One region of the Metabacillus sp. Hm71 genome, then DNA from elsewhere that is predicted to be linked to it. Evidence: a T-box and tRNA genes for the amino acid it is inferred to sense, from the RefSeq annotation. Region 1 holds a T-box; the other regions hold tRNA genes.
What was found. A T-box is a leader RNA that pairs with one kind of tRNA and senses whether it is charged. The one in region 1 lies ahead of tyrS (tyrosine--tRNA ligase), so its partner is inferred to be a tRNA-Tyr.
Positions count from the first base shown of each region.

Region 2: it encodes a tRNA-Tyr, which carries the amino acid that the T-box ahead of tyrS (tyrosine--tRNA ligase) is inferred to sense. The anticodon was not compared.
Region 3: it encodes a tRNA-Tyr, which carries the amino acid that the T-box ahead of tyrS (tyrosine--tRNA ligase) is inferred to sense. The anticodon was not compared.

Region 1 is NZ_CM200278.1:5,727,390-5,737,623, forward strand. It holds gene ACSVDH_RS28060 (OmpL47-type beta-barrel domain-containing protein) at 1-140, opposite strand, end outside; gene ACSVDH_RS28065 (hypothetical protein) at 769-1,245, shown strand; gene ACSVDH_RS28070 (MFS transporter) at 1,354-2,901, opposite strand; gene ACSVDH_RS28075 (hypothetical protein) at 3,696-3,905, opposite strand; gene tyrS (tyrosine--tRNA ligase) at 4,090-5,322, opposite strand; T-box leader at 5,367-5,582, opposite strand; gene ACSVDH_RS28085 (MarR family winged helix-turn-helix transcriptional regulator) at 5,592-6,104, opposite strand; gene ACSVDH_RS28090 (SLC13 family permease) at 6,693-7,976, opposite strand; gene ACSVDH_RS28095 (sialidase family protein) at 8,381-9,547, opposite strand; gene pdxA (4-hydroxythreonine-4-phosphate dehydrogenase PdxA) at 9,906-10,234, opposite strand, start outside.
Region 2 is NZ_CM200278.1:180,764-190,997, forward strand. It holds rRNA gene ACSVDH_RS00985 (23S ribosomal RNA) at 1-2,476, shown strand, start outside; rRNA gene rrf (5S ribosomal RNA) at 2,696-2,811, shown strand; tRNA gene ACSVDH_RS00995 (tRNA-Asn) at 2,822-2,896, shown strand; tRNA gene ACSVDH_RS01000 (tRNA-Thr) at 2,899-2,971, shown strand; tRNA gene ACSVDH_RS01005 (tRNA-Glu) at 3,001-3,075, shown strand; tRNA gene ACSVDH_RS01010 (tRNA-Val) at 3,097-3,172, shown strand; tRNA gene ACSVDH_RS01015 (tRNA-Thr) at 3,177-3,249, shown strand; tRNA gene ACSVDH_RS01020 (tRNA-Tyr) at 3,265-3,348, shown strand; tRNA gene ACSVDH_RS01025 (tRNA-Gln) at 3,500-3,574, shown strand; tRNA gene ACSVDH_RS01030 (tRNA-Lys) at 3,578-3,650, shown strand; tRNA gene ACSVDH_RS01035 (tRNA-Gly) at 3,657-3,731, shown strand; tRNA gene ACSVDH_RS01040 (tRNA-Ala) at 3,747-3,822, shown strand; gene sigW (RNA polymerase sigma factor SigW) at 4,108-4,671, shown strand; gene ACSVDH_RS01050 (zf-HC2 domain-containing protein) at 4,685-5,296, shown strand; gene cdaA (diadenylate cyclase CdaA) at 5,477-6,298, shown strand; gene ACSVDH_RS01060 (CdaR family protein) at 6,291-7,538, shown strand; gene glmM (phosphoglucosamine mutase) at 7,566-8,912, shown strand; gene glmS (glutamine--fructose-6-phosphate transaminase (isomerizing)) at 9,368-10,234, shown strand, end outside.
Region 3 is NZ_CM200278.1:400,192-410,425, forward strand. It holds rRNA gene ACSVDH_RS02045 (23S ribosomal RNA) at 1-1,173, shown strand, start outside; rRNA gene rrf (5S ribosomal RNA) at 1,453-1,568, shown strand; tRNA gene ACSVDH_RS02055 (tRNA-Glu) at 1,622-1,696, shown strand; tRNA gene ACSVDH_RS02060 (tRNA-Val) at 1,706-1,781, shown strand; tRNA gene ACSVDH_RS02065 (tRNA-Lys) at 1,992-2,067, shown strand; tRNA gene ACSVDH_RS02070 (tRNA-Leu) at 2,081-2,166, shown strand; tRNA gene ACSVDH_RS02075 (tRNA-Gly) at 2,177-2,248, shown strand; tRNA gene ACSVDH_RS02080 (tRNA-Leu) at 2,259-2,347, shown strand; tRNA gene ACSVDH_RS02085 (tRNA-Arg) at 2,370-2,446, shown strand; tRNA gene ACSVDH_RS02090 (tRNA-Pro) at 2,553-2,629, shown strand; tRNA gene ACSVDH_RS02095 (tRNA-Ala) at 2,647-2,719, shown strand; tRNA gene ACSVDH_RS02100 (tRNA-Met) at 2,736-2,809, shown strand; tRNA gene ACSVDH_RS02105 (tRNA-Ile) at 2,869-2,942, shown strand; tRNA gene ACSVDH_RS02110 (tRNA-Ser) at 2,952-3,044, shown strand; tRNA gene ACSVDH_RS02115 (tRNA-Met) at 3,208-3,284, shown strand; tRNA gene ACSVDH_RS02120 (tRNA-Asp) at 3,289-3,365, shown strand; tRNA gene ACSVDH_RS02125 (tRNA-Phe) at 3,728-3,803, shown strand; tRNA gene ACSVDH_RS02130 (tRNA-Tyr) at 3,835-3,918, shown strand; tRNA gene ACSVDH_RS02135 (tRNA-Trp) at 3,925-3,998, shown strand; tRNA gene ACSVDH_RS02140 (tRNA-His) at 4,010-4,085, shown strand; tRNA gene ACSVDH_RS02145 (tRNA-Gln) at 4,331-4,405, shown strand; tRNA gene ACSVDH_RS02150 (tRNA-Cys) at 4,414-4,487, shown strand; tRNA gene ACSVDH_RS02155 (tRNA-Gly) at 4,502-4,575, shown strand; tRNA gene ACSVDH_RS02160 (tRNA-Ile) at 4,581-4,654, shown strand; tRNA gene ACSVDH_RS02165 (tRNA-Asn) at 4,676-4,750, shown strand; tRNA gene ACSVDH_RS02170 (tRNA-Arg) at 4,918-4,994, shown strand; gene ACSVDH_RS02175 (AI-2E family transporter) at 5,374-6,510, shown strand; gene ACSVDH_RS02180 (DUF47 domain-containing protein) at 6,700-7,320, shown strand; gene ACSVDH_RS02185 (inorganic phosphate transporter) at 7,339-8,337, shown strand; gene ACSVDH_RS02190 (diacylglycerol kinase) at 8,633-9,544, shown strand; gene rlmD (23S rRNA (uracil(1939)-C(5))-methyltransferase RlmD) at 9,636-10,234, shown strand, end outside.

The DNA.
Region 1 (10,234 bases):
TTAGCCGATACTGTAAAACTATGTAATGTCGGTCGTGCAATATCCCCTTGTGCAAAGCTTGTTACTGCTGGAGATAATAAGGATAAAATCAACAATAAAACCGTTATTTGCGCAAAAAAACGTTTCTTCCAAACTATCATAAAACCGTCTCATCTCCTCTACTTTATAATTTCAGAAGTTACTTCTTATCAAATGAAACTTCTCCACCCTCCCTATTTATAATTTAAACCCAATTAAATATAATAAATTTTATTTTTTTTCAAAAGATTCAAATTACATATGTTTACTAAGACTATATTACCAATTAATACCACCAAATAATTCATGGTTTCGCAGCTGATAAAAATAGTTGAATAGCGATAAACTCTCCCCTTTTAAGTTAAATTGGTTTAACGTACGTATAAAAATGCATCAGATATAAAGGTACCACCTATCTTTCAGTCATGATTCTTAATGGCCCTTTCGTTGAAGAAAATCCGGAAACGTTGAATGAATACTCTACATAATCACAACTATCAAAAGTAAGCAAAAAGGCCAAAACCTTATATCAAGGGTTTGGCTCTTGTCCGTTTTTTATCAATTATGCAGGATTTTATACATCATTGATTTATCAATGTTTTGCATCTCAAAAAGCCTGGAAACTAGAACTAAAAATAATAGAAAAAAGAGATATTAACATAAATTATGGTTAATACTGTTTCTATAGCTGGGAGACAGGAATATAAAACGTCTCTAACAATATTCACGAAATAAAAGAGGGATTTTGTTATGAAACCAAATTTTGACTTAACGAGTAAGGGGCTTTGGTATCCAATTACTCTTAGTCTGATTCTACTCGTCTTTATTTTGTTCATGCCGAAGAGAGTAAGCAAACAAGAAATCTATACTACGTTTGGGGTGATTGGCTACATCGTGTGGACAGTGGATATGACATTGGGTGACCCACTTGACTTTTTTAATGTAGGAAGCGGTAAGGTAACAGCCGTTCCGGAACTGTTTCTGTATGGCATGATTCCGGGTTTGATCGCTATAATTTTTGTTAATTTTTATAATGAAGCTCATAAATGGACTTCTATTATTGGCTTTACACTAGGCTCGTATTTATTGAATTGGTTTGCCGTACAGGTTGGTATCATGAAACTTAATAACTGGCAAACCTGGTATTCGATTCCGATCTTTTTTGTTGTCTATGCCTTTTTTCTTCCATTGCATATACGATTTATTAAAAAATTAAAGGAGGTGTGATCATCTCCTTTTTAAGAAAAAAGAATCTTCAATCGAAGATTCTTTTCTCTATGTTATTTGAAACGATGTGCAAACCTTTACAAATTGCGTTCCAGATTTTCTTTCAAATCAACTCGTTTTGACCTTTCTTTCATTTCCAGCGTTTTTATACTTCACTTTATTTTTATATCCAACTGGATTGTTCCCCCATAATTGCATCGATTTCCAGCCTGTTAACTGCTCAACCACTGTTCGAGTTTTGCTGTCCATTTTATTCAATGAACCGCCAGCTTTAAGTCGGTTGATTTCATTTAATAAAATCGTATGGGATTCCTTTGTTAATTTGTATCGATAAGAGATGATTAAGCCTCCAATAAGGAAGAGCAATGTTCCAATTGTAAGAATGGCCATAATAGCATTTAGTGCCGATTGTGTTTGTGCCGTTTCTCCTGACACAAAACCTGCTTTTTCTAATATGACACCAACAAGGAAGATTGCAAGTGCTTGCGACGCTTTGCGGATAAACGTCATCATGCCGGCAAACACCCCTTCTCTTCTTTGCCCAGTAAGGACTTCATCAATATCCGGTATAAAGGAATAGTTATTCCACGGGATGTAATTCAAGCCTCCACGACCAAGTCCTGCGACACCAATCAAAATAAATAACATCACCATTAAATTAGAAGGATTCGCGTAATAGACTGTTAAATAACCAACGACTCCTGCCATAAAGAGCAAAATGGCCACCCGGTATGCCGGGGCAGGATTTAACTTGATTGTGATCGACATCGCTAACCATACACCAAGAATTTGCAATAAATACATGACCGTCATCAAGTTGGAGGCAACAATGGCATCTTGTGCCAGCGAAAAAATAATAAAATACGTAAACACGGCATTAAAGATATCCTGACTTAAATAGGCGCCTAAATACATCCCTAAATGCTGTCTAAAGGTTCTGACTCTCAATGTCGATAATAAATCGACATAAACCTTTTTCACGTTTTCAAGGAATGGAAGCTTTTCCTCCGCTCCCTCTTCACGAAGGATATCTTCTAAAGGTCTCTCCCAAGTAAATTTATACACAAACGTTAATACACAAATAAAGATAACGGTAAAAATTCCGCCAGTGTAAAGAAATGTTGCTGGATCATCTTTGCCAAGCGCTTCTACTAATCTACCAGGAATAAAGGCTGCGAAAACGGCCGATAGCTGAGCAGTAAACATGCGAGCACCAGTGAATCTTGAGCGTTTCTTATAATCTGATGTCATCTCTGCTGCTAAAGTTTCATAAGGGATTAACACCATTGTATAAACAATTTCAAATACAATATACGTGAGTAAATAATACCAGTAGCTCATCCCGCTGACCCAAATAAAGGTATAACTAATCACTAAAGGAATTGAAATTAATAAGAAAAACCTTCTTCTGCCAAATTTTCTCCCCAATTTGGTTTTATGAAAATTATCGGTTATGTACCCCATTACCGGCGCTGCAATGGCATCGACAAAACGGGCGATCGCAAAAATCGAACCTGCTTGTACAGGTGTCAACCCGCAAAAGGTCGTATAAAAATATAACAACCAAGCTGCTGTTAACGCAAAAGCACCCGCACCTAAGAAATCAGTAGAACCGTATGCAACATAATTTACTAAGTTAATTTTTCTATCCTTCATTTCGATAACCTCCTCATTCCATGTTAAAAACGTTTTCAAAAAGAGATACATTCTCCGATTTTTCTTTTTGTTATGTCATAATGGATTTTTGTTCGTAGAAATTTTATTTGACGATAAGGGATCGATTCCATAAGGTATCGATTCCACAATTTAACCGCTAACATTAACCGCTTTCAAATAAGTGTGTTAGTATAGGTATTAGGAATTTTTTACAAGTCTTGTTTTTCCATCTATGAAGCTACAATCCTGTTGTTCCACATTACTTTGTATCACATACTCAATCATTTGAAAAGCCTTTCAATTTTTATTAGCAGACGCCATTTAAGAATATGCTGTTCCGTTTAGAGCATAAATGCATAACGTTTGTATTTTTCTGTTTAAATCCCATTATGTTTGTTTATTTCCCTTTTTGTTTTTGATTATACTTACATTAGCGCTTTAGGTCAATAATTTCTATCAATTTTTTTATAAATATTTAAATATAGACGTTTCAGCTACAATTTGAAACGAAAGTGAACAAAAATAAACAAATAAAAACCAACTATAACCTGAAGATATTATTTACTAACCTTTTTAAACGGCTCTTTGTTTCTATGAAAAAAGAGTTGCCTCAACACCCCTCATACTCTATCAAGCTATCATGGTTCAGATCCAGTTAAAGAAGAAATATACAAGTTTATGTTGTATTTAGTGTAAACACCTAAATTCAGGCTTATTTCCTAGGCAAATGTCCATAACTATCCATTCCTTTTGCATATAGTGTAATTGTGTAGAAAAGAAAACAGCATTAATTTTTAACTTAGTAAAAGGAGTGTTTTACTTGTATTACTACGATTACCCAGGAATGAATATTCACGGTATAAACCAATATGAAAACCTTGATAGACAACAGCCATTAGGGAAGCCTTACGGCGGACAGGGTTATGGACAAAGATTTGGTCAAGGGTACGGACAAGGTTATGGACAAGGTTATGGACAAGGATTTGGACCGGGTTTCTATCCACCACGACCTCCTCGTTGCCGCTGGGTTCGCGAATGTAGATGGGTTTACCGTTGCGGCCCTGGTGGCGGCTTTTACTCTTATGACTATGATGACTATGATGACAACGACTAATTTGGTTTTAGCGGATATCTTTAAGAGCATTGAATATAACGAAAAAGGATCTCCTAGAAGATCCTTTTTCGTTTCTATATCTTTATTTTCACAAATTTCCGCTTCCCAACCTGTACGATTAAATCATTTGTTACAGTAACCTGTAATTGTGTATCCTCGACCTTGTTACCATTTAATTTAACCCCTCGATTTTCAATCATTCTCCGTGCTTCGCTTTTGGATGTGAACATGTTTAAGGCCATAAGCAAATCGATGATCGAGATCTCAGTCATTCCTTGCCATTCAACTACCGGTATCTCATCGGGAAGTGTTCGTTGTTGAAAGACAGAAACAAAATGCTGTTCAGCTTTTTCAGCCGCTTCTTGGCCATGGTACATGCGGACGATCGTTTTGCTAAATAGCATTTTTGCATCTCTAGGGTGCAATTTCCCTGTGTTTACTTCGTCTTTGATCATTTGAATTTGCTCAGGTGTACAATCTGTTACCAATTCGAAGTATTTCATCATTAGTTCATCTGGAATGGACATCGCTTTTCCGTACATTTCTTGCGGGCTCTCGTCGATGCCGATGTAATTTTTCTTTGATTTTGACATCTTCTCTACACCGTCAAGTCCCTCTAATAACGGCATGAGCAGTGCAACTTGCTTTTCTTTTCCGAATTTCTCTTGAAAATGCCGTCCCATTAAGATGTTGAAATGCTGATCGGTCCCGCCGAGCTCAATATCACATTCCAATTCAACCGAATCATAGCCTTGCATTAACGGGTAGAAAAATTCATGCAGAGAAATCGGTTTTCCGAAAGCAATCCGTTCTTCAAAGTCATCTCTTTCTAAAAGTCTGGCAACGGTGATTTTTCCCGCTAATTGAATCACATCCTCAAAATTCAATTTAGACAGCCACTTCGAGTTGTAATGCAGCTCTACCTTTGACATGTCAATAATTTTGGCAAATTGTTCGAAGTAAGTCTTCGCATTGTGTTGAACCTCTTCATCGGTTAATTGCTTTCTCGCAACGGACTTTCCTGTCGGATCACCGATTTTTCCGGTAAAGTCGCCGATAATCAGTTGAATCATATGGCCATTTTCTTGAAATTGTCGAAGCTTGTTTAAAACGACCGTATGACCGAGATGGACATCTGGAGCAGACGGATCCAGCCCCAGCTTTATTTTTAATGGCCGATTTTCAAGAATGGACGTTGCTACTTTCTTTTCTAACTCTTCACTTGGTATGATTTCTTGTACACCTTGGCTGTAAATCGCCATCTGCCTTTTGACTTCATTTCTCTGTTCAGCAGTTAATTGTTTCATTATTTTTCCCTCCTAAAAATGAATAGAAAAAAACCACATCCCGAAAAAGGGACGTGGTTAAACTTTTGCACGCGGTACCACCCTTATTGAAGAATATCATTCTTCCGCTCAATGATTAACGGTCACCCGTTCTTTGCGGCAATTTCGCAAAGAAAGCTCCAGGAGTGTATTCGTGTTATCTTTGTGTCGATTCGCACCACCCATCGACTCTCTGATTACAGGGAGATAACGACTACTTCTTTTCCTCTCAGCGCTTTTTTCCTATTAAATTAAAACTGATTTTCCCGAATGATTCTCCTAAGCAATGCCGCCATGCCTTTTTGCTCATCAAGCGTTAATTGTGAGACAATCTCCACTTCACCTTGATGAAATCTCGGATATAGCTCCTCCATTACCTGCTTGCCTTTGTCCGTGATCGTGACAAATGTGATTCTTCGGTCCCTTGTATCCACTTTTCGATAACACAATTCCTTGCGCTCCAGTGTATTCGTAATATTGCTTACGGTTGCTTTTGTTACACCAGCTGACTCAGCTAATTTTTTCGTTTCAACAGAATTTCCGATCCACAAATCATATAGGATGGAAAAGGATGTCCAGGATAACCCATACTTAACAAGCACTTCACGTTCCATTTTATTTCTTAAGCCTTGTGCAATTCGGTAAATATTCGTCACAACAGCAATAGCATCGAGGTTTAATGAGCTAATCGGCGTTTTCGTCAGGAGATTGATTGTATCGATCTCTTCGGGCAGCAATTCTCCCGCTTCGTTAAACGAATGGATGTTCCTCACCTCGTGAATTTTCATAATCGTTAGCTATGAAACGATTTTAGCAGATGGAATGTAAGAATGCAACAATTTAACTTTTTTCTTAAGCTTGCCTTCTTAATATGGCATTATCGCCCGCTAATACCATATTAATGGCAATGATCATAAAAAGTACTTTTAAAAATTCCATTTCCATTTATATTCCTCCCTTTATAAAAAGTAAAAATAAAGAGGCCTTTGCCATCTAATTAGGCAAAGGTCTCGCTAAGCATAGTTATATACCAACAAAGCCGATGGCGTAATCCATCGGCTTTGTTTCAATGCTACTCCCCTTTACGAGGATTCATATTGTCCCTATAGGGTTACGAAGCTTACCAATCTGCTCTACTTCAACCACCACATTATCTCTTGACTTTATTGGGCAACTTCCAGCAGGCGTTTGGATAAACTAATGGTGGAAGAAGGATTTCTCCCTGATCTGGAATCAAGGTCGTTGTCGGTTTAAAAACAAAAGCAGTTCTCTGAGGTTAGCTATTCCCCCAGTCTCTGTAGTGATTTCTGCATCTCGTCCCACTTAATCCAACTGTTCCTTCTATCACTTTATCAGCTTGGAGGGAACATAATAATAGCACCTACACTTAGCGCAAAAATACGGAACAGGTACATAGGTACTGAGAACAACCAGAACTGTGGAAGCTTATATTTACCCATTCCTAAAATCATAGCAGGCATACCATCAACTGGCATGTACCCGCCGTTCCATCCAGATATTACAACTGCAATTGCGGCAGCAGCAGGATTAAGTCCCAAACTAATGCTGGTTGCAATAGCGATTGGCGCAAAGATGTATACAGAACCCATATTTGAACCAGTAAAAGTAGCACAGGTACTAGTTAGAAGTGCGAAGATGAAGATAAGAATGAATGGATGGATATTAGTACCTAATGAATTCGCCACAGCCTCTCCGATCATAGCTGTAAATCCAGAGTTAGCCAAAGCGTCAGCAACGCCGATAACACCAGCCATCATAAGGATTACAGGTGCACCCATATTATCTCGAACTTCCTTGAAGTCAAGTACGTTGATTATTAGTAAGAATGCTCCTGTAAGGCCAGGGATTACATAGGCAGCATTGCCCAACACGTTCATAAGCATCATACCAATAACACTTACGATAAATGCAGCGATGGTGCAGTATTCCTTCCATGCAGGCATAGTCTCAATCTCAGTCGTAACCGCCACCTCATCATATCCAGAAGCTTCCGTAATTGGATGATCCGGTAGAAGACGATAAGCAAACAAACTCCATACCAAGAAACCAAGAGAAAGGATGAAATTCACTACAGCAAATTTCGACATAGACAGCCCGTCGGTATAACCTGCCGTTTCCAGTACGCTAACAGTAACACCATATAAGAGTGCTACATTGAAAGGAATCAAAGGGTGGTTAGTAGCAAACCCCAAAGGCATCATCAGTTTGGACGTAGGCATTTTTTTATTGTAAGGGATAGTAGATATCAAAGATAGAATCAGTACATAGTAACCAGTGGAACCGGTACCTGCTAAACTGGCACCAAGCATAACTACCACGAGCAAAAGAGCATAGCTCTTATAACCGCCCTTATTTACCAAAGCAAGCATAGAGGACTGAACCTTACCAATCAAACTAGTCTTCATTAGTCCCGCCATAACAACCATAAAGCCAGCGACCATGATAACGCTTGGGTTCACGAAGCCTGCGAAAGCCTCCTGAACAGTGGACAGACCGGTGACTACTAGCAGAAGGGAGGCCAAGATTGGTGGGAAGCCGAAAGCAAATTTATCTGACATGATCATTACAATCATCAGAATCAAGATACCAAGGGCAAGAATCATTTCCATTGTCATTTTTTGTTTCTCCTCTCTCTTAAGTGATGACACTTTGCTATCATATTGTAGACTGTCAAGGTATCTTAGTGAGCCTGAGCAGCCGTTGGGTTATAAAGTCCTACTCTCTTTTCTTCCCCACCATATTCTGCTTGGTGAAGCGAACATATTTCTACCTTTAAGGGTATGGGATGCATAAGCCAAATGAAGTGCTCCATCAGAAGACTGCATCAAGTAAGGACAATCATACTGGCGATTATCGGTCTTATTCTCATCCCCCATGAAGCGAAGCCCTCACCTCCAACCAGATGACCATTATCTTTATAAACTGACCCCATACTCTGTTCATTTATTGGGTAAGAATCTGTCTAAAGCCCGTTTTTATGAATGAGACTATCAAATATAATTATGTGATAACTTAATATCTAACTTATTTCTCCAGATGTAGGGTTGTAAACACTTTCATTTTCACGTTTTTCACCATATATATCTTCAACTGAAAAACTGTTATATTTTACACACATTCTATTCTTATATGCGTATACTAAATGTAAACGTCCTTCCGCATCTTGATAAATAGTAGGATATTCAAATTGTGAATTATTCGTTTTATTCTCTGCTCCAATAAAACCTTCTGCGTGTTCAATAATTCGACCGATTGGCCAAGTATTTCCGCCATCTTCAGACACTGAAACCACTACCGGGTTTCTTAATCCAGGCCATGCTACTTTACCTTTTTCAGGATTATTAGCAGAGTTTGCATTATATGCAATAGCAATTGCATCGTTATCCAGTTTGATTGCACTTATACTTGCATTATTATTTGGTAAGGTTGTTGGCTTAGGCACTGTCCAAGAATCTCCATAATCCGTTGACTCACTTCTATAAATATAATCTGCAAATCTACTTCTCATAAATGCCACTAAATGACCATCTTCTAATTCTATAACATTGGCATGTACTCGTCCGTTACTTTCAGGCATGCGTACTTCTTTCCATGTTTGTCCTTCATCATCTGATACTTGAAATACTGTAGGATCGTTTGTAAGACCTAATTCTGAATCTTCACATACCCACGTGCTAAATATCCATCTACCATTACTTAAAACTTGAATAGCTTGTCGAGCAAATGTACCAGGCTGGCTAAATAATACTTCTGGTTCAGTCCAATTTTCACCATTGTCGTATGTTTTCTGATATTTAATAATTGACGTAAACTGCATATTATCTTTATCTGGTCGTCGACCTTCCTGAGAAGTATATATTAACCATACTGATTTATCAGGTGCGTGGAAAAATGATGGGTTTTGCTCACTGCGTGTATCATCCTGCGAGATAATTTTCGGTTCATTCCACTCCCCCGATTCATGATTAAATTTTGATAATACAATTGAAATATCAGGACTGCCTTCAAATGAACCCGCAAACCATGCACATAATAAATCTCCATCGTCTAACTTAATAATAGTTGGTGCATGTGCGGTTGAAAAAGGACCAGATGGAATTAAAGAAAAATCAATATTTGTATAATCATCATGATATAATTTACCGTTTGGAATTGACTTGTTAATTACTAATTTATTATTACTCATACTAATCACCCTATCTTTCTAATTTAAACTTCTATCAGAAACATGCGTTGAAATCTGAACCACTCTTAAATACAGTTAAAAAATCATAGAATATTTATTAGTATTGTAAGCTGCCATAAATTTCAGTATACTTTTATCTCCAATAAGTAAGGGGTTACATTTTTCATATAAGCTTTTCTTTCGAAAAGCTTTGATTGAGACTTCAGGTCCGATACCGATGGTATGTGTTTTCTGGGGGAACTTAAAATTATTCCTAAGTGCTAAATGTCCGAATGACCCCAAATCAATTCACATTACACGAGGAAATTTTTCTTTAAGCCCCCTTAAAACTCTTTTTGGATAATGGATATCCTAATTCTTAATTGAAAATTTCTTTTGGAGACAAATCAGCAGCAGATTGGATGGCTGCAAGCATACTTCTTTCATCAGCTATATTTTTCCCGGCAATATCAAATGCAGTACCATGGTCTACAGAGGTACGAATAACACCACCATTTAAACCAACCGTGATATTAACACCCTCTTCCAAGCCTAATACCTTTATTGGCACATGGCCTTGATCATGATAACAGGCAACGACCAGATCAAAATCACCACGAACCGCTCGGAAAAATACGGTGTCTGCAGGGTGTGGACCACTTACATTTATTCCCTCAGCAATCGCTTTCTCAATTCCCGGAACTAGTT
Region 2 (10,234 bases), 590 kb from region 1:
GACCATCTCCCAAGGCTAAATACTCCCTAGTGACCGATAGTGAACCAGTACCGTGAGGGAAAGGTGAAAAGCACCCCGGAAGGGGAGTGAAAGAGATCCTGAAACCGTGTGCCTACAAGTAGTCAAAGCCCGTTAATGGGTAATGGCGTGCCTTTTGTAGAATGAACCGGCGAGTTACGATCCCGTGCAAGGTTAAGTTGAAGAGACGGAGCCGCAGCGAAAGCGAGTCTTAAATAGGGCGAATGAGTACGTGGTCGTAGACCCGAAACCAGGTGATCTACCCATGTCCAGGGTGAAGTTCAGGTAACACTGAATGGAGGCCCGAACCCACGCACGTTGAAAAGTGCGGGGATGAGGTGTGGGTAGCGGAGAAATTCCAATCGAACTTGGAGATAGCTGGTTCTCTCCGAAATAGCTTTAGGGCTAGCCTTGAATTAAGAGTCTTGGAGGTAGAGCACTGATTGGACTAGGGGCCCCCATCGGGTTACCGAATTCAGTCAAACTCCGAATGCCAAAGACTTATGTTCAGGAGTCAGACTGCGAGTGATAAGATCCGTAGTCAAGAGGGAAACAGCCCAGACCACCAGCTAAGGTCCCAAAGTATACGTTAAGTGGAAAAGGATGTGGAGTTGCTTAGACAACCAGGATGTTGGCTTAGAAGCAGCCACCATTTAAAGAGTGCGTAATAGCTCACTGGTCGAGTGACTCTGCGCCGAAAATGTACCGGGGCTAAACGTATCACCGAAGCTGTGGACTGTTCTTTTAGAACAGTGGTAGGAGAGCGTTCTAAGGGCTGTGAAGCTAGACCGTAAGGACTAGTGGAGCGCTTAGAAGTGAGAATGCCGGTATGAGTAGCGAAAGAGGGGTGAGAATCCCCTCCACCGAATGCCTAAGGTTTCCTGAGGAAGGCTCGTCCGCTCAGGGTTAGTCGGGACCTAAGCCGAGGCCGAAAGGCGTAGGCGATGGCCAACAGGTTGAAATTCCTGTACCACCTCCTCACCGTTTGAGCAATGGGGGGACGCAGAAGGATAGGGTAAGCGCGCTGTTGGATTAGCGCGTCCAAGCAGTTAGGCTGACAACGAGGCAAATCCCGTTGTCACATAAGCTGAGCTGTGATGGCGAGGGAACTATAGTACCGAAGTTCCTGATTCCACACTGCCAAGAAAAGCCTCTAGCGAGGTGTGAGGTGCCCGTACCGCAAACCGACACAGGTAGGCGAGGAGAGAATCCTAAGGTGAGCGAGAGAACTCTCGTTAAGGAACTCGGCAAAATGACCCCGTAACTTCGGGAGAAGGGGTGCTTTTTAGGGTGAATAGCCCGGAAAAGCCGCAGTGAATAGGCCCAGGCGACTGTTTAGCAAAAACACAGGTCTCTGCGAAGCCGCAAGGCGAAGTATAGGGGCTGACGCCTGCCCGGTGCTGGAAGGTTAAGGGGAGAGGTTAGCGCAAGCGAAGCTTTGAACTGAAGCCCCAGTAAACGGCGGCCGTAACTATAACGGTCCTAAGGTAGCGAAATTCCTTGTCGGGTAAGTTCCGACCCGCACGAAAGGCGTAACGATCTGGGCACTGTCTCAACGAGAGACTCGGTGAAATTATAGTACCTGTGAAGATGCAGGTTACCCGCGACAGGACGGAAAGACCCCGTGGAGCTTTACTGTAGCCTGATATTGAATTTTGGTACAGCTTGTACAGGATAGGTAGGAGCCTGAGAAGCCGGAGCGCCAGCTTCGGTGGAGGCGTCGGTGGGATACTACCCTGGCTGTATTGAAATTCTAACCCGCGGCCCTTATCGGGCCGGGAGACAGTGTCAGGTGGGCAGTTTGACTGGGGCGGTCGCCTCCTAAAATGTAACGGAGGCGCCCAAAGGTTCCCTCAGAATGGTTGGAAATCATTCGCAGAGTGTAAAGGCACAAGGGAGCTTGACTGCGAGACCTACAAGTCGAGCAGGGACGAAAGTCGGGCTTAGTGATCCGGTGGTTCCGCATGGAAGGGCCATCGCTCAACGGATAAAAGCTACCCCGGGGATAACAGGCTTATCTCCCCCAAGAGTCCACATCGACGGGGAGGTTTGGCACCTCGATGTCGGCTCATCGCATCCTGGGGCTGTAGTCGGTCCCAAGGGTTGGGCTGTTCGCCCATTAAAGCGGTACGCGAGCTGGGTTCAGAACGTCGTGAGACAGTTCGGTCCCTATCCGTCGTGGGCGCAGGAAATTTGAGAGGAGCTGTCCTTAGTACGAGAGGACCGGGATGGACGCACCGCTGGTGTACCAGTTGTCTTGCCAAAGGCATAGCTGGGTAGCTATGTGCGGAAGGGATAAGTGCTGAAAGCATCTAAGCATGAAGCCCCCCTCAAGATGAGATTTCCCTGTTACTTTGTAACGTAAGATCCCTGAAAGATGATCAGGTTGATAGGTCAGAGGTGGAAGCGCGGTGACGTGTGGAGCTGACTGATACTAATCGATCGAGGACTTAACCTATTTAATGCGTTAAACAAAGTGAATTGAATTATACATCGTTATCTAGTTTTGAAGGAATATAGTATTCCTAATAACTTTATACAAAGTTAGAGGGTTTCGAGGAACAAACAGTTCAAGGAATCGATTGAGGAGACACCGGAGCGTACAGCCGTACGTGAGGATGTTGACGATTGAGATGACGCAGAAATGTGAAGTTCATCGGAAGCCGTAAACCATTTGTCTGGTGGCGATAGCGAAGAGGTCACACCCGTTCCCATGCCGAACACGGAAGTTAAGCTCTTCAGCGCCGATGGTAGTTGGGGGACTCCCCCTGTGAGAGTAGGACGTTGCCAGGCTTGTTGTTAATCCGCAGTAGCTCAGTGGTAGAGCTATCGGCTGTTAACCGATCGGTCGCAGGTTCGAATCCTGCCTGCGGAGCCAATGCTTCCATAGCTCAGTTGGTAGAGCACTTCCATGGTAAGGAAGAGGTCACCGGTTCGAGCCCGGTTGGAAGCTTAATATTCAAAAAAGAAAAATGCCTTAATGGCCCGTTGGTCAAGCGGTTAAGACACCGCCCTTTCACGGCGGTAACACGGGTTCGAATCCCGTACGGGTCACCATTTATTTTTATACATAATCTTGGAGGATTAGCTCAGCTGGGAGAGCACCTGCCTTACAAGCAGGGGGTCGGCGGTTCGATCCCGTCATCCTCCACCATTACGCCGGTGTAGCTCAATTGGTAGAGCAACTGACTTGTAATCAGTAGGTTGGGGGTTCAAGTCCTCTCGCCGGCACTGTTTTATAAATATGGAGGGGTAGCGAAGTGGCTAAACGCGGCGGACTGTAAATCCGCTCCTTAGGGTTCGGCAGTTCGAATCTGCCCCCCTCCACCATTTACATATAAAATGCAGATAAACGAAGGGAAAATGGAACTCCATTTCATCATTTGTTTATCTTTGATTTTGTTTAGAGAGTTTAGTGTGAATATTTCACTAAATAATGTTAATAATAAAGTATCTAATGAACTAACAAGTAAATTTCTATTGGGCTATAGCCAAGCGGTAAGGCAACGGACTTTGACTCCGTCATGCGTTGGTTCGAATCCAGCTAGCCCAGCCATTAGAGCCATTAGCTCAGTTGGTAGAGCATCTGACTTTTAATCAGAGGGTCGAAGGTTCGAGTCCTTCATGGCTCATCATTTGCGGAAGTAGTTCAGTGGTAGAACACCACCTTGCCAAGGTGGGGGTCGCGGGTTCGAATCCCGTCTTCCGCTCCATAGATTTTTATAATTGGGGCCTTAGCTCAGCTGGGAGAGCGCCTGCTTTGCACGCAGGAGGTCAGCGGTTCGATCCCGCTAGGCTCCACCAATACAATATATCAATAAAATGACACAACCATGGACGATTGTTTATGGTTTTTTTTTATTTTCTTTATTTTTAGTACAATTCACTTAAAATTAGCCCTTTCGTTTGTTACTTTTTGACTAATATGAAGATAAATCTTTCTTTTCATTTTCTATTTAAAAACAAATTAATAAAAATTCCCTACTCATCTCCAAAATTTGTTAAAATATTTTTATGTGCAATAAATGAAACCTTATGAAATGCTAATACGTATATAAAGAGACCCGCAGAGTGCGGAGGTATGTGAAAATGGAAACAATAGTAAAGAAGCGGATAAAACAGGTTAAAAAGGGCGATCAAAATGCATTTGCTGAAATCGTGGATTTGTATAAGGATAAGATCTATCAATTATGTTATCGTATGCTGGGAAACGCACATGAAGCAGAAGATATCGCACAGGAAGCCTTCATACGGGCGTATGTTAATATCCATACGTATGATATGAATAAAAAGTTTTCAACATGGTTATATCGAATCGCAACGAATCTTTCGATTGACCGTATACGGAAAAAGAAGCCGGATTATTACCTTGATGCAGAGGTTTCGGGAACAGATGGATTAACCATGTATTCTCAAATTGCTGCAGAGGCAGCTTTGCCTGAGGAAGAGCTGGAAACCATGGAGCTTCAGCAGACAATTCAAGCTGAAATTTTAAAGCTGCCCGATAAATATCGAACGGTTATTGTCTTAAAGTATATAGATGAGCTATCATTAATAGAAATAAGTGAAATCCTTGATATTCCGATAGGTACTGTTAAAACCAGGATTCACAGGGGGAGAGAAGCCCTCCGAAAGCAATTAAGGCATTTATAATGAGGTGAGAAATATGAGCTGTTCTTCTGAAATTGTGCAGCTTTTGCATAAATATTTGGATCATGAACTAACAAGTGATGAAGAAAAACAGGTGAAAGACCATCTTCATACATGCAAGGAGTGCTTTCAACATTTTCATGAACTAGAAAAAGCTATCGCACTAGTCCAAAGTACATCCCATATTGAAGCTCCTAAAGATTTCACACAAGCCGTTATGAATAGACTTCCAAAAGAAAAGCGAACTGTTTCTTGGAATCGTTGGATGAAGGGTCACCCACTATTAGCAGCGGCATCTTTATTTGTTCTTCTTATGGCAGGAAGTTTATTTTCTGCATGGAATGAAGATCAGCAATTTAGTGTCTCAAAGCACTCAGACTTAGTTGTAGAGAACAGTAAGGTCACTGTACCGAAGGGAGAAGTTATAAAAGGAGATGTCACTGTTAAAAACGGAACATTAGTGATTGAGGGTACAATTGAAGGAAATGTCACTGTCATTAATGGAGAGAAATACCTCGCATCTGCAGGCCAAGTGACCGGCGAGATAGAGGAAGTGGATCAGATGTTTGAGTGGTTATGGTACCATATAAAAAACCTCTCTCAGGATGTTGTCAGTGTTTTTGATTAAACATAAGGTCATCATTATGGTGGCCTTTTTACATTTCTATTCAAGAAATGATATAATACTATCGTTATTAGAATCCTTTATTTCAGTTTAGTTTAGTAAGGGGAAAAACTTCGCTGATGATAAAAATTAAATAAACGAGATTTTACCTATAAAAGAGTGAAATACATGGAGGACGAGTGAATGGGATATGAGGATATACCAATATTGCATTACCTCGGCATAGCTGTTGATATTCTCCTTGTTTGGTATGTTATCTATAAATTGATTATGGTCATAAGGGGAACAAAGGCAGTACAGCTATTAAAAGGAATTACAGTGATAATTGTAGTCCGCATGTTAAGCCAATATCTAGGTTTAAACACCTTGCAGTGGTTAATGGACCAAGCCTTAACATGGGGGTTTTTAGCCATTATTATCATTTTCCAGCCAGAGCTGCGCAGAGCCTTAGAACAGCTAGGAAGAGGACGTTTATTTTCTAGAGGCAGTCTGCCTGGAGAGGACGATCCTGAAATAACCGTTGAGGCAATTGTAAAGGCAACAGACTATATGGCAAAGCGTCGCATTGGTGCGTTAATGTCCATAGAAAAAGAAACAGGCATGAGTGATTACATAGAAACGGGAATAGCCTTAAATTCGATGATTTCTTCTGAATTATTAATCAATATCTTTATCCCGAATACACCGCTTCATGATGGAGCGGTTATTATCCAAAAGAATCAAATTGCTGCAGCCGCTTGCTATCTGCCTCTCTCAGAAAGCCCGTTTATTTCTAAGGAGCTCGGGACGCGGCATAGGGCAGCATTAGGGATAAGTGAGGTTACAGACAGTTTAACCATTATCGTGTCTGAAGAGACTGGAAGTGTCTCTGTAGCACGAAATAGTGAGCTTTATCGAAACTTGACTCAAGATGAACTAAGAGAGATTCTTCAAAAAGAGTTAATGGTTGCATCAAAACCTGCTTCCTCAAACCGCTGGCAATGGAGGGGAAAAAATAATGGATAAGCTAATGAATAACCATTGGGTAATGAGGGTTATTGCTTTATTCATGGCCTTAATGTTATATGCTTCAGTCAATATTGAATCAGGCAATACAGTTAATAATAATTCATCATCTCCTTTGTCCTTTTCGCCTGATGCAGACAAGACGACTGTCACAGATGTCCCTGTTACAACATATTTTGATCAAGAAAACCTTGTTGTTACAGGTGTTCCTGAATCAGTTGAAGTGAATTTAGAAGGAGCAACAGGCACCTTAACGAAGGCGAGTAAGCTTAGGGATTTTGAAGTATATGCAGACTTATCGAAGTTATCAATTGGAACTCATAAAGTGAAGCTAGGCATAAAAAATCTTTCTGAGGACCTGGAGGCAAAAATTGACCCTTCTGTTATTGATGTATCAATTGAAGAGAAGGTGACGAAGGATTTTCAAGTAGAAGTCGATTTTTTGAATGAAGATAAGCTTGAAGAAGGCTATACACCCGACCAGCCAATTGTCAATCCAAACAGCGTTCGGGTGACAGCATCAAAAGAAGTCATTGAGCAAATTTCAAGTGTAAAAGCAGTCGTAAACTTAGAAGATGCAGAAGAAACCGTTAATGAGGAATCACGAATTACGATCTATGACAGTGATGGAAATGTCATACCTGTAGAAGTAGAACCGACCGTTGTTGATGTAACAGTTCCTATTAAAAGCCCAAGTAAAGTATTGCCATTTAAAATTGTCAGGGAAGGTGAGCTTGAAAAAGGCTTAAGTATTTCAAGCATCGAACCGGAACCTAAGGAAGTTACCGTTTTTGGCCCTAATGATGTATTAGAGGAACTGGAATTCATAGATGGGGTTACAGTCGATCTTAGCAAAATTAAAAAGGATACTGTTTTAGAAGTACCTATTCCAATACCAGAAGGGATTAATAAAGTAAATCCTGAAAAAATCAAAATCAATATAGACGTCGCTGAGCAAGAGGAAAAAACCTTTGAAAATCAATCAGTGAAAGCAGTTGGTTTATCTGAAGGCATGGACGTTGAGATGGTTGATCCAGAGTCAGGAACACTTGATGTTAAGATATTCGGAGCACCGGATGTGATTAAAGACGTTAATTCTTCTGATATAGAATTATATATAAACCTTTCAGATCTAAGTGAAGGTGAACATGAAGTACCTGTTGAGGTGAATGGCCCACAAAATATAACATGGTCATTAGAACAAGCAAAAGTAAAAGTGAAAATTTCTTCAGCCTCTTAAGGCGGAATAAATAAAGGAGCGAAACCAATGGGAAAGTATTTTGGTACAGACGGAGTACGAGGAGTAGCAAATAGTGAATTAACACCTGAGCTGGCCTTTAAAATCGGGAGATGCGGCGGGTATGTTTTAACAAAGGATACAGAAAGACCAAAAGTATTAATTGGTCGTGACACTCGTATTTCAGGTCATATGCTGGAAGGTGCTCTTGTAGCAGGTCTCCTATCAATTGGTGCTGAAGTTATGCGCTTAGGAGTAATCTCAACTCCAGGTGTCGCTTATTTAACAAAGGCACTGGGAGCTCAAGCAGGAGTCATGATTTCTGCTTCACATAATCCTGTTCAAGATAATGGCATTAAGTATTTTGGCCCAGATGGATTTAAGCTATCAGATGAGCAGGAGTATGAAATTGAAAACTTAATGGACCAAGAGGTTGATACACTGCCAAGACCAGTAGGACAACACCTAGGACAAGTTAATGATTATTTCGAAGGTGGACAAAAATACCTTCAATTCCTGAAACAAACAGTTGATGAAGACTTTACGGGAATTCATGTTGCATTGGATTGTGCACATGGGGCAACGTCGTCACTTGCTACACATCTGTTCGCTGACTTGGATGCAGACGTTTCAACGATGGGTACCTCTCCAAATGGATTAAATATCAATGACGGTGTAGGTTCGACACATCCAGAAGCATTAGCAGCTTTTGTTAAGGAGAAAAATGCGGATATCGGCCTTGCATTTGATGGTGATGGTGATCGTTTGATTGCTGTTGATGAAAATGGGGACATCGTTGATGGTGATCAAATTATGTATATTTGTGCTAAATTCCTTAAAAGTGAAGGAAGACTTAAGAAAAATACAGTTGTTTCTACCGTTATGAGTAACCTCGGCTTTTACAAAGGGCTTGAGGAGCATGAAATTAACAGTATCCCAACTGCTGTTGGTGACCGCTATGTTGTAGAGGAAATGAAGAAAAATGACTATAACCTTGGTGGAGAGCAATCAGGACATATTATTTTCCTTGATTACAATACAACTGGTGACGGATTGCTTACAGGCTTGCAAATAGTCAACATCATGAAGCTAACAGGCAAGAAGCTTTCAGAGCTTGCGAGTGAAATGACAAAGTATCCTCAATTGCTAATCAATGTAAAAGTAACAGATAAACATCATGTAACAGAAAATGAAAAAGTAAAAGAAGTTATTTCTGCAGTGGAGTCAGAAATGAATGGAAATGGCCGCATCCTTGTTCGACCATCAGGTACAGAACCTTTAGTCCGTGTAATGGCTGAAGCACCGACAGAAGAGCTATGCCGTGAATATGTTGAGCGGATTGTAGAGGTTGTAAAACAAGAAATGGGTATGGAGTAATATGACAAAACAGAGGCAGGGAAACCTGCCTTTTTTAATAACATGAAGGCATTTTCATACATAGTATAATTTATACCATTTGATGCAGAATGGTTAGGTTGCAACAAGTTTTTGATTGACGGTTTTTTTCATGTGTTGTATGATTGGTTTTGTATTTTTATTTTGATAGAAAGGAGCATTAAAGAGAATTATTTATTTTTTAAAGCGCCTGAACTAAGCTGGACGAAAAGAGCTTAGTTGACGAGGATGGAGGTTATCGAAAATTCGGCGGATGCCTCCCGGTTGTTTTAGGTTACAGCCGAAAGTTTTTCTTTAAAACAAAGAGGCAACTTTTTGTACAAAGGGAAAAACGTAGCCTTCCAAAAATATATAAAACATGTGTGAGGGGACAGTGAATGTCTCCGAAAAAACGGCTTCCTGTCCCTGGTTACACACTATGGGAGGAAACAAATAATATGTGCGGAATCGTAGGTTATATTGGACAGCAAGATGCAAAGGAAATTTTATTAAAGGGATTAGAAAAACTAGAATACCGTGGATATGACTCTGCTGGTATTGCAGCCATGAACGAAGATGGTGTGCATATCTTTAAAGAAAAAGGCCGTATTGCCGAGCTGCGTGAAAGTGTTGATGAAAAGGTACAAGCATCAACAGGGATTGGTCATACAAGATGGGCAACACATGGTGTACCAAGCCGTGTGAATGCACATCCACATCAAAGCACAACAAGCAGATTTACACTTGTGCATAATGGCGTTATCGAAAACTATGCAATTTTAAAACGTGAATATTTACAAGATGTTCAATTAAAAAGTGATACAGATACAGAAGTAATCGTTCAAGTAATCGAAAAATTTGTAGCAGAAGGATTAGAGGTTGAACAAGCGTTCCGTCAAACGTTATCAATCTTAAAAGGTTCATATGCAATCGCATTATTAGATGAGCAAAATCCAAATTTAATTTATGTTGCAAAAAACAAAAGCCCGCTTCTAGTTGGATTAGGTGATGGCAGCTTTAACGTTGTTGCATCAGATGCAATGGCAATGCTGCAGGTTACTGATCAGTACGTAGAGATTATGGATAAAGAAATGGTTCTTGTTGAACGTGAATCTGTAACGATTCAAGACTTACAAGGAAACGTGATTGAACGTGCACCTTATAAAGCTGAGCTTGATGCTAGCGATATTGAAAAGGGCACATATCCTCACTACATGTTAAAAGAAATTGATGAACAGCCTTTAGTAACAAGAAGAATTATCGAAAAATACCGCAATGAAGATGGCAGCTTAACAATCGACAAGGATATTGTTAATGCTGTGAAT
Region 3 (10,234 bases), 810 kb from region 1:
TTAGGGTGAATAGCCCGGAAAAGCCGCAGTGAATAGGCCCAGGCGACTGTTTAGCAAAAACACAGGTCTCTGCGAAGCCGCAAGGCGAAGTATAGGGGCTGACGCCTGCCCGGTGCTGGAAGGTTAAGGGGAGAGGTTAGCGCAAGCGAAGCTTTGAACTGAAGCCCCAGTAAACGGCGGCCGTAACTATAACGGTCCTAAGGTAGCGAAATTCCTTGTCGGGTAAGTTCCGACCCGCACGAAAGGCGTAACGATCTGGGCACTGTCTCAACGAGAGACTCGGTGAAATTATAGTACCTGTGAAGATGCAGGTTACCCGCGACAGGACGGAAAGACCCCGTGGAGCTTTACTGTAGCCTGATATTGAATTTTGGTACAGCTTGTACAGGATAGGTAGGAGCCTGAGAAGCCGGAGCGCCAGCTTCGGTGGAGGCGTCGGTGGGATACTACCCTGGCTGTATTGAAATTCTAACCCGCGGCCCTTATCGGGCCGGGAGACAGTGTCAGGTGGGCAGTTTGACTGGGGCGGTCGCCTCCTAAAATGTAACGGAGGCGCCCAAAGGTTCCCTCAGAATGGTTGGAAATCATTCGCAGAGTGTAAAGGCACAAGGGAGCTTGACTGCGAGACCTACAAGTCGAGCAGGGACGAAAGTCGGGCTTAGTGATCCGGTGGTTCCGCATGGAAGGGCCATCGCTCAACGGATAAAAGCTACCCCGGGGATAACAGGCTTATCTCCCCCAAGAGTCCACATCGACGGGGAGGTTTGGCACCTCGATGTCGGCTCATCGCATCCTGGGGCTGTAGTCGGTCCCAAGGGTTGGGCTGTTCGCCCATTAAAGCGGTACGCGAGCTGGGTTCAGAACGTCGTGAGACAGTTCGGTCCCTATCCGTCGTGGGCGCAGGAAATTTGAGAGGAGCTGTCCTTAGTACGAGAGGACCGGGATGGACGCACCGCTGGTGTACCAGTTGTCTTGCCAAAGGCATAGCTGGGTAGCTATGTGCGGAAGGGATAAGTGCTGAAAGCATCTAAGCATGAAGCCCCCCTCAAGATGAGATTTCCCTGTTACTTTGTAACGTAAGATCCCTGAAAGATGATCAGGTTGATAGGTCAGAGGTGGAAGCGCGGTGACGTGTGGAGCTGACTGATACTAATCGATCGAGGACTTAACCTATTTAATGCGTTAAACAAAGTGAATTGAATTATACATCGTTATCTAGTTTTGAAGGAATATAGTATTCCTAATAACTTTATACAAAGTTAGAGGGTTTCGAGGAACGAACAGTTCAAGGAATCAATTGAGGAGACACCGGACTTTCACAGGAAGTGATGACTTAGGCGTTTCGCACAGGACGTGCGAGTATTTAGCCTAAGAACCTTAATGTAGAGTGAGGATGTTGACAATTGAGATGACGCAGAAATGTGAAGTTCATCGGAAGCCGTAAACCATTTATCTGGTAATGATGGCGAAGAGGTCACACCCGTTCCCATGCCGAACACGGAAGTTAAGCTCTTCAGCGCCGATGGTAGTTGGGGGTTTCCCCCTGTGAGAGTAGGACGTTGCCAGGTAAAGGCCCCTTATTTGGGGCTATTATTTTGCTTTATTTGAATTGGTGAAAATTGGCCCGTTGGTCAAGCGGTTAAGACACCGCCCTTTCACGGCGGTAACACGGGTTCGAATCCCGTACGGGTCACCATATTAAATCGGAGGATTAGCTCAGCTGGGAGAGCACCTGCCTTACAAGCAGGGGGTCGGCGGTTCGATCCCGTCATCCTCCACCATTTTTTAGAACACAAGTTAGACTCTCATAAGTTAGCATACCGAATATTGGGCGTCAAACCAGTCGTGTTTCAAACTACGAGCCATTAGCTCAGTTGGTAGAGCACGAACGAGTATACTGCGAAGCGAAACATCAGCGCACAAATTGAACCGCTTCTTGACTAAGCTTTCTGAAATTTGGGCGTCGAAAACTAAGAGTGTTTTGAAACTACGAGCCATTAGCTCAGTCGGTAGAGCATCTGACTTTTAATCAGAGGGTCGAAGGTTCGAGTCCTTCATGGCTCACCATATTACACACCGTGCGGGTGTGGCGGAATTGGCAGACGCGCTAGACTTAGGATCTAGTGTCCTTGTGACGTGGGGGTTCAAGTCCCTTCACCCGCACCAGTTAAATAATGCGGAAGTAGTTCAGTGGTAGAACACCACCTTGCCAAGGTGGGGGTCGCGGGTTCGAATCCCGTCTTCCGCTCTTTAGAAATGCCGGGGTGGCGGAACTGGCAGACGCACAGGACTTAAAATCCTGCGGTAGGTGACTACCGTACCGGTTCGATTCCGGTCCTCGGCACCAATTATACTATAAAGATTAAAATGCGCCCGTAGCTCAATTGGATAGAGCGTTTGACTACGGATCAAAAGGTTAGGGGTTCGACTCCTCTCGGGCGCGCCATTTCTAGAAGTAAGAAATCGAAAGTCAGAAGTTAGATTAAAGGCTTTGATTCGAAGCAGTACTTAAAAATTTTTGACCTCTCACATCTTACCTCTGGTATCTAGAACGGGAAGTAGCTCAGCTTGGTAGAGCACTTGGTTTGGGACCAAGGGGTCGCAGGTTCGAATCCTGTCTTCCCGACCATTTTCTTAAATGTTTTTGGGGCCTTAGCTCAGCTGGGAGAGCGCCTGCTTTGCACGCAGGAGGTCAGCGGTTCGATCCCGCTAGGCTCCACTTAGTTTTACTTTTTGGCGGTGTAGCTCAGCTGGCTAGAGCGTACGGTTCATACCCGTGAGGTCGTGGGTTCGATTCCCTCCGCCGCTATAGAAATATAATAAGGCTATCAATTTGTACTTGAAATTGACAGTTTTAATTTGTTGATTGGACCCTTAGCTCAGTTGGTTAGAGCAGACGGCTCATAACCGTCCGGTCGTAGGTTCGAGTCCTACAGGGTCCATTGTAATAAGGAGGAATACCCAAGTCCGGCTGAAGGGATCGGTCTTGAAAACCGACAGGGGTGTCAAAGCCCGCGGGGGTTCGAATCCCCCTTCCTCCTCCATATTTAATATTATCGTCGCAGGGTGGAGCACGAACGAATATGCTTCACTGAATAATCATCAGCGTACCGATTGAGCTGCTTCTTGAATCAGCATCCTGAAATCGGGACGGTCTCTATTAGGCAATATCTAAGAGCATAGATAAACTTTAATTTATATTATCGTCGCGGGGTGGAGCAGTCTGGTAGCTCGTCGGGCTCATAACCCGAAGGTCGCAGGTTCAAATCCTGCCTCCGCAACCAAAATGGTCCGGTAGTTCAGTTGGTTAGAATGCCTGCCTGTCACGCAGGAGGTCGCGGGTTCGAGTCCCGTCCGGACCGCCATTTTAAAATTCCTAATCTAGAGTAAAAGGGTTTCAATAAGCGAGAAGGTCGAGGAAGCGATTGAATGAACACCGGAGCGTATGACAATACGTGAGGATGTGAATGAATGAGCTGACGAAGAGATTTGAAGATTAGCGGAAGCCGAAAACTATTTGGCTCGGTAGCTCAGTCGGTAGAGCACGACTGAATAAGCTTCCTTGAAATAGCATCAGCGTACTCATCGAGCTGCTCCTTGAAATAGCTTCCTGAGATGAGGACGATTAACAAATTATAAAAGAGAAAATGCTTTAAATGAAAAGGATTAAACTTTGGTTCGTTAAACTAAAAACTTATTTTTAACTAAAAATACTACACAATATTAAGGCTCGGTAGCTCAGTTGGTAGAGCAATGGACTGAAAATCCATGTGTCGGCGGTTCGATTCCGTCCCGAGCCACCACCATTAAACTTCATAACTTCTAAAGCATTACGGAGGGGTAGCGAAGTGGCTAAACGCGGCGGACTGTAAATCCGCTCCTTAGGGTTCGGCAGTTCGAATCTGCCCCCCTCCACCATTTAATAGGGGTATAGTTTAATGGTAAAACGAAGGTCTCCAAAACCTTTGATGTGGGTTCGATTCCTACTACCCCTGCCAATTTCATAATGGCGGTTGTGGCGAAGTGGTTAACGCATCGGATTGTGGTTCCGACATTCGTGGGTTCGATTCCCATCAGCCGCCCCATTTTCGTTTTGAATTATGAGTATTACTTTTTATAAGACATATAATTTTATTCTTGCTGAATAGTGTATAAACATAGAGTTTAGTAAACTCCGTTATATATAGACACAAGCCCGTTACACAGTTTTAAGGTGTACTTAGTCGTCGACGGTATTTCGTGATATTTCCTGTCAGAAATATCCCAAAATATCCTCTTGCGGTGATTAATCATGTAGCATATTCATGGAAGTATTTCATGAGCTTCTCAATGGGCTATAGCCAAGCGGTAAGGCAACGGACTTTGACTCCGTGATGCGCTGGTTCGAATCCAGCTAGCCCAGCCATTCTTTAAGGCATCATAGCCAAGTGGTAAGGCAGAGGTCTGCAAAACCTTTATCCCCGGTTCAAATCCGGGTGGTGCCTCCAATAATTTATAATAAGCGGGTGTAGTTTAGTGGTAAAACCTCAGCCTTCCAAGCTGATGATGAGGGTTCGATTCCCTTCACCCGCTCCAAATACGGGCCTATAGCTCAGCTGGTTAGAGCGCACGCCTGATAAGCGTGAGGTCGATGGTTCAAGTCCATTTAGGCCCATCCTATACCTGTACTTCTTATTCCGCAGTAGCTCAGTGGTAGAGCTATCGGCTGTTAACCGATCGGTCGTAGGTTCGAATCCTACCTGCGGAGCCAATTAGCTTCAAAATTATGTCCCAGTAGCTCAGCTGGATAGAGCACGAACGAATTCGCTTCCATGAAATGACATCAGCGTACCGATTGAGCTGCATCTTGAATCATCTTTCTGAAATCGGGACGATAACAAATTTAGTATTTAAAACTTTATATGTTCTTTAAATTAAGTCCCAGTAGCTCAGCTGGATAGAGCAACGGCCTTCTAAGCCGTCGGTCGGGAGTTCGAATCTCTCCTGGGACGCCATTATATCATACATAGTCACCTTTCATTTTGAATGAAAGGTTTTCTTTTTAATCAGTTACCTAATAAATACATGTTGGCATGCTTGTTGAACATATAGAAAGGGCTGTTCATAGGTCATAATGACTTATTGATCAGCCCTTTTTCTATTACAGAACCGATCCTTTATGTCATATAATACGAATTTCACATAAAAACAATGTGGTTGGTCTTCAACAATATGCGCTTAGGTCGTTAGAAAAGAAATTTTTTGAACAAGATGTTAAAGTGATTTAAATTTTTAGGAAATAAAGGTACTATTAAGATAGATAAGCTATATGTAATCAAGCCTTTAACCATATAGTGCTCTTTTTGCTTTGAAGTATTTGAGAGGGGAAAATTGATGGAAAAATCAAGTCAATCAAAGAGTGGAACATTTAAAAAGCTTATTTTAAATAATCGATTTGTATTGTTCTTAATGATACTATTATTAATTGGGATAAATATATTAATTTTTCGAGAGGTTTCATTTATCTTTACACCATTAGAGGTATTGTTCAAAACGGTGTTATTACCCATCATGATGGCAACAGTGCTTTACTATTTGTTAAATCCAGTGGTGAACTATCTTGAAAAATTAAAAGTAAAAAGGGTATTTTCCATTCTCTTGCTATATTTGCTTATTATTGGGTTGATCAGCATCCTGATCGTCTCTGTTATACCTTTTTTAAGAGAGCAAATTATGAGTTTGGTCCAAAGCTTTCCGGAATATACAAGAGACGTAGAGGAGTTAATTAAAACGGTAGTTGGAAGCCAGTTTGTGAATGAGGCTCAAAAAACGCTGAATATAAATGTACCAGACTTTGCTAACAATATTTCAAATCAGGTATCAAAATTACTCAATAATACATGGAGTGGAATTGGGGTTTTTGTAGGAGCCGTAAAGGATTTTTTATTGGCATTAATTATTATGCCTTTTATCCTATTTTATTTATTAAAGGATGGAAAGAGACTGCCTTCTTACATTTTAAGTTTGCTTCCAGTGCCATTACGAAGTCAGACTTTTGATGTAATGAAGGAAATTAATACAAGTATTAGTCTTTACATTAGAGGTCAGATTATTGTTAGTTTTTGTATCGGGCTTCTATTATTTGTAGGATTTTTAATCATAGGGCTTGATTATGCGTCATTATTGGCTTTAATTGCTGCCTTTACAAGCATTGTTCCTTATTTGGGACCGGCTATTGCGATTACACCAGCATTAATCATCGCGATTGTGACCTCGCCAATCATGCTGCTTAAACTAATTATTGTTTGGACAATTGTTCAGCTTGTTGAGGGAAAGTTTATTTCACCGCAAATAATGGGAAGAAATCTTCATATTCATCCTATTACAATCATCTTTGTTATTTTAACGGCAGGTAATTTATTTGGTATTCTCGGGATTATTTTAGCTGTCCCTGGATATGCGGTATTAAAGGTTATTATTACCCATCTCTTTGAGTGGTTAAAAGCTAGAAGTGAATTATATAATGATTAAGCAAGTATATAAGAAACACAGAAACTCTGTGTTTTTTTTTTGTTTTTGAACAGAATAATTTAGAGTATAATCATGCCTAATGTTAAGATTTTGTAAATTTTATTTAAATTTATTGTAAATTCGACAAAATTCACTAAAATAAGACTTTGGGTGAAGAAAAAATAGAAGAATTTTTTGGAGGGTTTCCTAATGGTGTTTGGTTCGAAAAAAGATATGTTTTTTGAGAAATTATTATTGATTGCCAAAAATTTAGAGGAGTCTGCAAAGTACTTAGTAGATCTTAAAGTAAAAAGTGTTAGTGACCTAAAAGAAATCGCTTCGGTCATGAAGGGGTATGAAAGTAAGGGAGATACTTATATACATGAGTTAATTGTAGATTTAAATAAAACATTCATAACTCCGATTGAACGTGAGGACATTCTTCAATTGGCTATGAAAATGGATGATATATTAGATGGCTTAGAGCAATGTGTAGCTTATTATGAGATGTTCTCCTTTACACAATTTGATGAATATATCGATAAATTTGTATTGTATATTCACAACAGTTCAATAGAAGTTACGAAAGCAATGGAGTTATTGTCTAATAAAAAGTTACTTGATATGCGCGTGCATTCAATTGAGATTAAAGATATCGAATCAAAATGTGATGAATTATTGAGAGTGTCAATTAAACAGTTATTTTCTACTGAAAAGGATGCAATTAAAATTATTCAGCGCAAGGAAATTTATGAAATGCTTGAAAAGGTTACGGATAGCTGCCAGGATGTAGCAAATACAATTGAAACCATTATCATGCGTAACGCATAAGGGAGCTTTAAGAATCATATGGATACTATTTTAATACTAACAATATTAGTTGTAATTTGTGCGTTGGCATTTGATTTTATCAATGGGTTCCATGATACTGCAAATGCGATTGCAACATCAGTATCTACCCGGGCATTATCACCTAGAAAAGCGATAATTTTAGCGGCGGTCATGAACTTTATTGGTGCGCTAACCTTTACAGGTGTAGCAAAAACAATTACAAAGGATATTGTCGATCCTTTTGCATTGGAAAACGGTTCTGTTATCATATTGGCCGCTTTAATTGCCGCAATTGCCTGGAATCTTATTACATGGTACTACGGGATCCCGAGCAGTTCATCCCATGCATTAATTGGATCGATTGCCGGTGCAGCGATTTCAGCTGCTGGCGTTGGGATCCTTAATTGGAACGGCTTTATGAAAATTCTTCAGGCCTTGGTCATTTCACCTTTCTTAGCGTTGGGTGTAGGATTTATCATGATGAGCCTTTTTGCAGTCCTTTTCAGAAAGACAAATTTATATAAATCGAATAAACGTTTTCGAGTGTTTCAAATTGTAACAGCGGCTTTACAATCATTTACCCACGGAACAAACGATGCCCAAAAGGCAATGGGAATTATAACAATGGCACTTATTGCAGCAAATTATCATACCTCTGAAGACATACCTTTGTGGGTCCGAATTTCTGCAGCTTTAGCTATGGGGATCGGAACATCAATTGGCGGCTGGAAAATCATTAAAACGGTTGGCGGCAAAATCATGAAAATCCGTCCAGTAAATGGTGCGGCGGCTGATTTATCTTCAGCATTAATTATTTTTGGTGCAACAACCATTCATCTTCCAGTTAGTACAACCCATGTTATCTCTTCAGCGATTATGGGGGTTGGTTCAGCCCAGCGCGTTAAAGGAGTAAAATGGGGAGTAGCACGAAAAATTATCATAACATGGGTAATTACGCTGCCAATTTCAGCACTTTTAGCGGGAATTACCTACCAAATATTAAATATATTCTTTTAATAAAAACGAAATTCAAAAGGGTCTGATTCCGTATGCATAATATGACTTCTGATTGTTGAAAGTCCTATAAATTGTGTTAGCGGGTCTGACCCTTTGTTTTAGTGCCATAAAAAATACATAAAACGAAAAGAATAAAAACTTTACTTTTTCTAAAAAACATGGTGATAATAATAGTTGGGCATAAATCGGAAAAGCAGATTGGTAATTGAAGAAATTGGGAACATTATATAGAGAGCGAAAACAGTGAACTTTAAGAATCGTTGGTTCATAAATACATACTAGTAGGATGATGGGGATGAAAAAAGCTAGAATAATCTATAATCCAACTTCAGGGCGTGAGCTTTTTAAAAAGTATTTACCTGAAGTATTGCAAAAATTTGAACAGGCTGGATATGAAACTTCATGTCATGCAACAACTTGTGAAGGTGATGCGATTCAGGCTGCACGGTCAGCAGGTGAACGAGGCTTTGATCTGATTGTTGCAGCTGGTGGAGATGGGACAATTAATGAAGTTGTAAATGGTATTGCAGAGCTTGAAGTAAGGCCGCAGCTTGCTGTCATACCTGTTGGAACAACAAATGACTTTGCAAGGGCAATAGGGATCCCATTAAATAATGTCATTCAAGCTGTTGAGATGATCTTAGAAGGAGAACCGCAAAAAATAGATATAGGCCGGGTAAATGAGCAATATTTTATCAATATTGCTGGCGGCGGCCGATTGACAGAGCTTACGTATGAAGTTCCTAGCAAGCTTAAAACAATGGTAGGGCAACTCGCTTACTATTTAAAAGGGATGGAAATGTTGCCATCAATTCGTCCTACTGAAGTGGAAATTGAATATGATGGAAAGCTGTTTCAAGGTGAAATCATGTTATTCCTTGTTTCGCTTACAAATTCAGTAGGCGGATTTGAAAAGCTCGCACCAGATTCGAAGCTAAACGATGGCATGTTTGATTTATTAATTTTGAAAAAAGCAAATTTAGCGGAATTTATTCGAGTGGCAAGCCTTGCAATAAGAGGTGAGCATATTAATGATGAACATATTCTTTATACGAAAGCCAATCGTGTTAAGGTCACAACACATGATAAAATGCAGCTTAATTTAGATGGCGAATACGGCGGCTTGCTTCCTGGGGAATTCGAAAACTTGTATCAGCATATTGAAGTAAGAATGTCACAGGAAAAAGCAAGACAAATGGAGGAATAAGAAAACTTGGCAGAGTAGGGGCCAAGTTTTTTTCGTGAAGTCCATTATGTTAAAATGAACGAAAGTAGTTTGAATGTAAAGGAAGAACAATATGTCTAAATTACAAGCACCAGTGATGAAAAATGAATACTATGATGTGACCTTTGAGGATCTCACACATGAGGGTGCAGGTGTCGCAAAAATCGAGGGTTTCCCTGTTTTTGTAGAAAATGCGCTTCCAGACGAGCGTGGAAAAATAAAAGTGATTAAGGTAAAAAAGGGTTTTGCCTACGGTCGTTTAATTGAGCTGTATGAAAAAAGTAAAAATCGCGTGGAAGCACCATGCCCTATCTATTCTCAATGCGGAGGATGCCAGCTTCAGCACGTAAGCTACGAAGGGCAGCTTGACTTTAAGAAAAAGCAAGTAGAGCAAGTGCTTGCACGGATTGGAAAACTGGATCTGAACAAAGTAAAGGTTCATCCGACACTTGGCATGAACGATCCATGGAATTATCGCAACAAGGCACAGGTGCCAATAGGTGAACGGGAAGGCGGACTTGTCGCAGGCTTCTACCAAAAACGAAGCCACGATATTATTGATATGGAGCGCTGTCTCATTCAGCAAGCAGAAAATGACGAGGTTGTTAAAGCTGTAAAGAAAATCTGCGAGCAGTACGGTATCCGTGCATACAATGAGGAAAAGCATAAAGG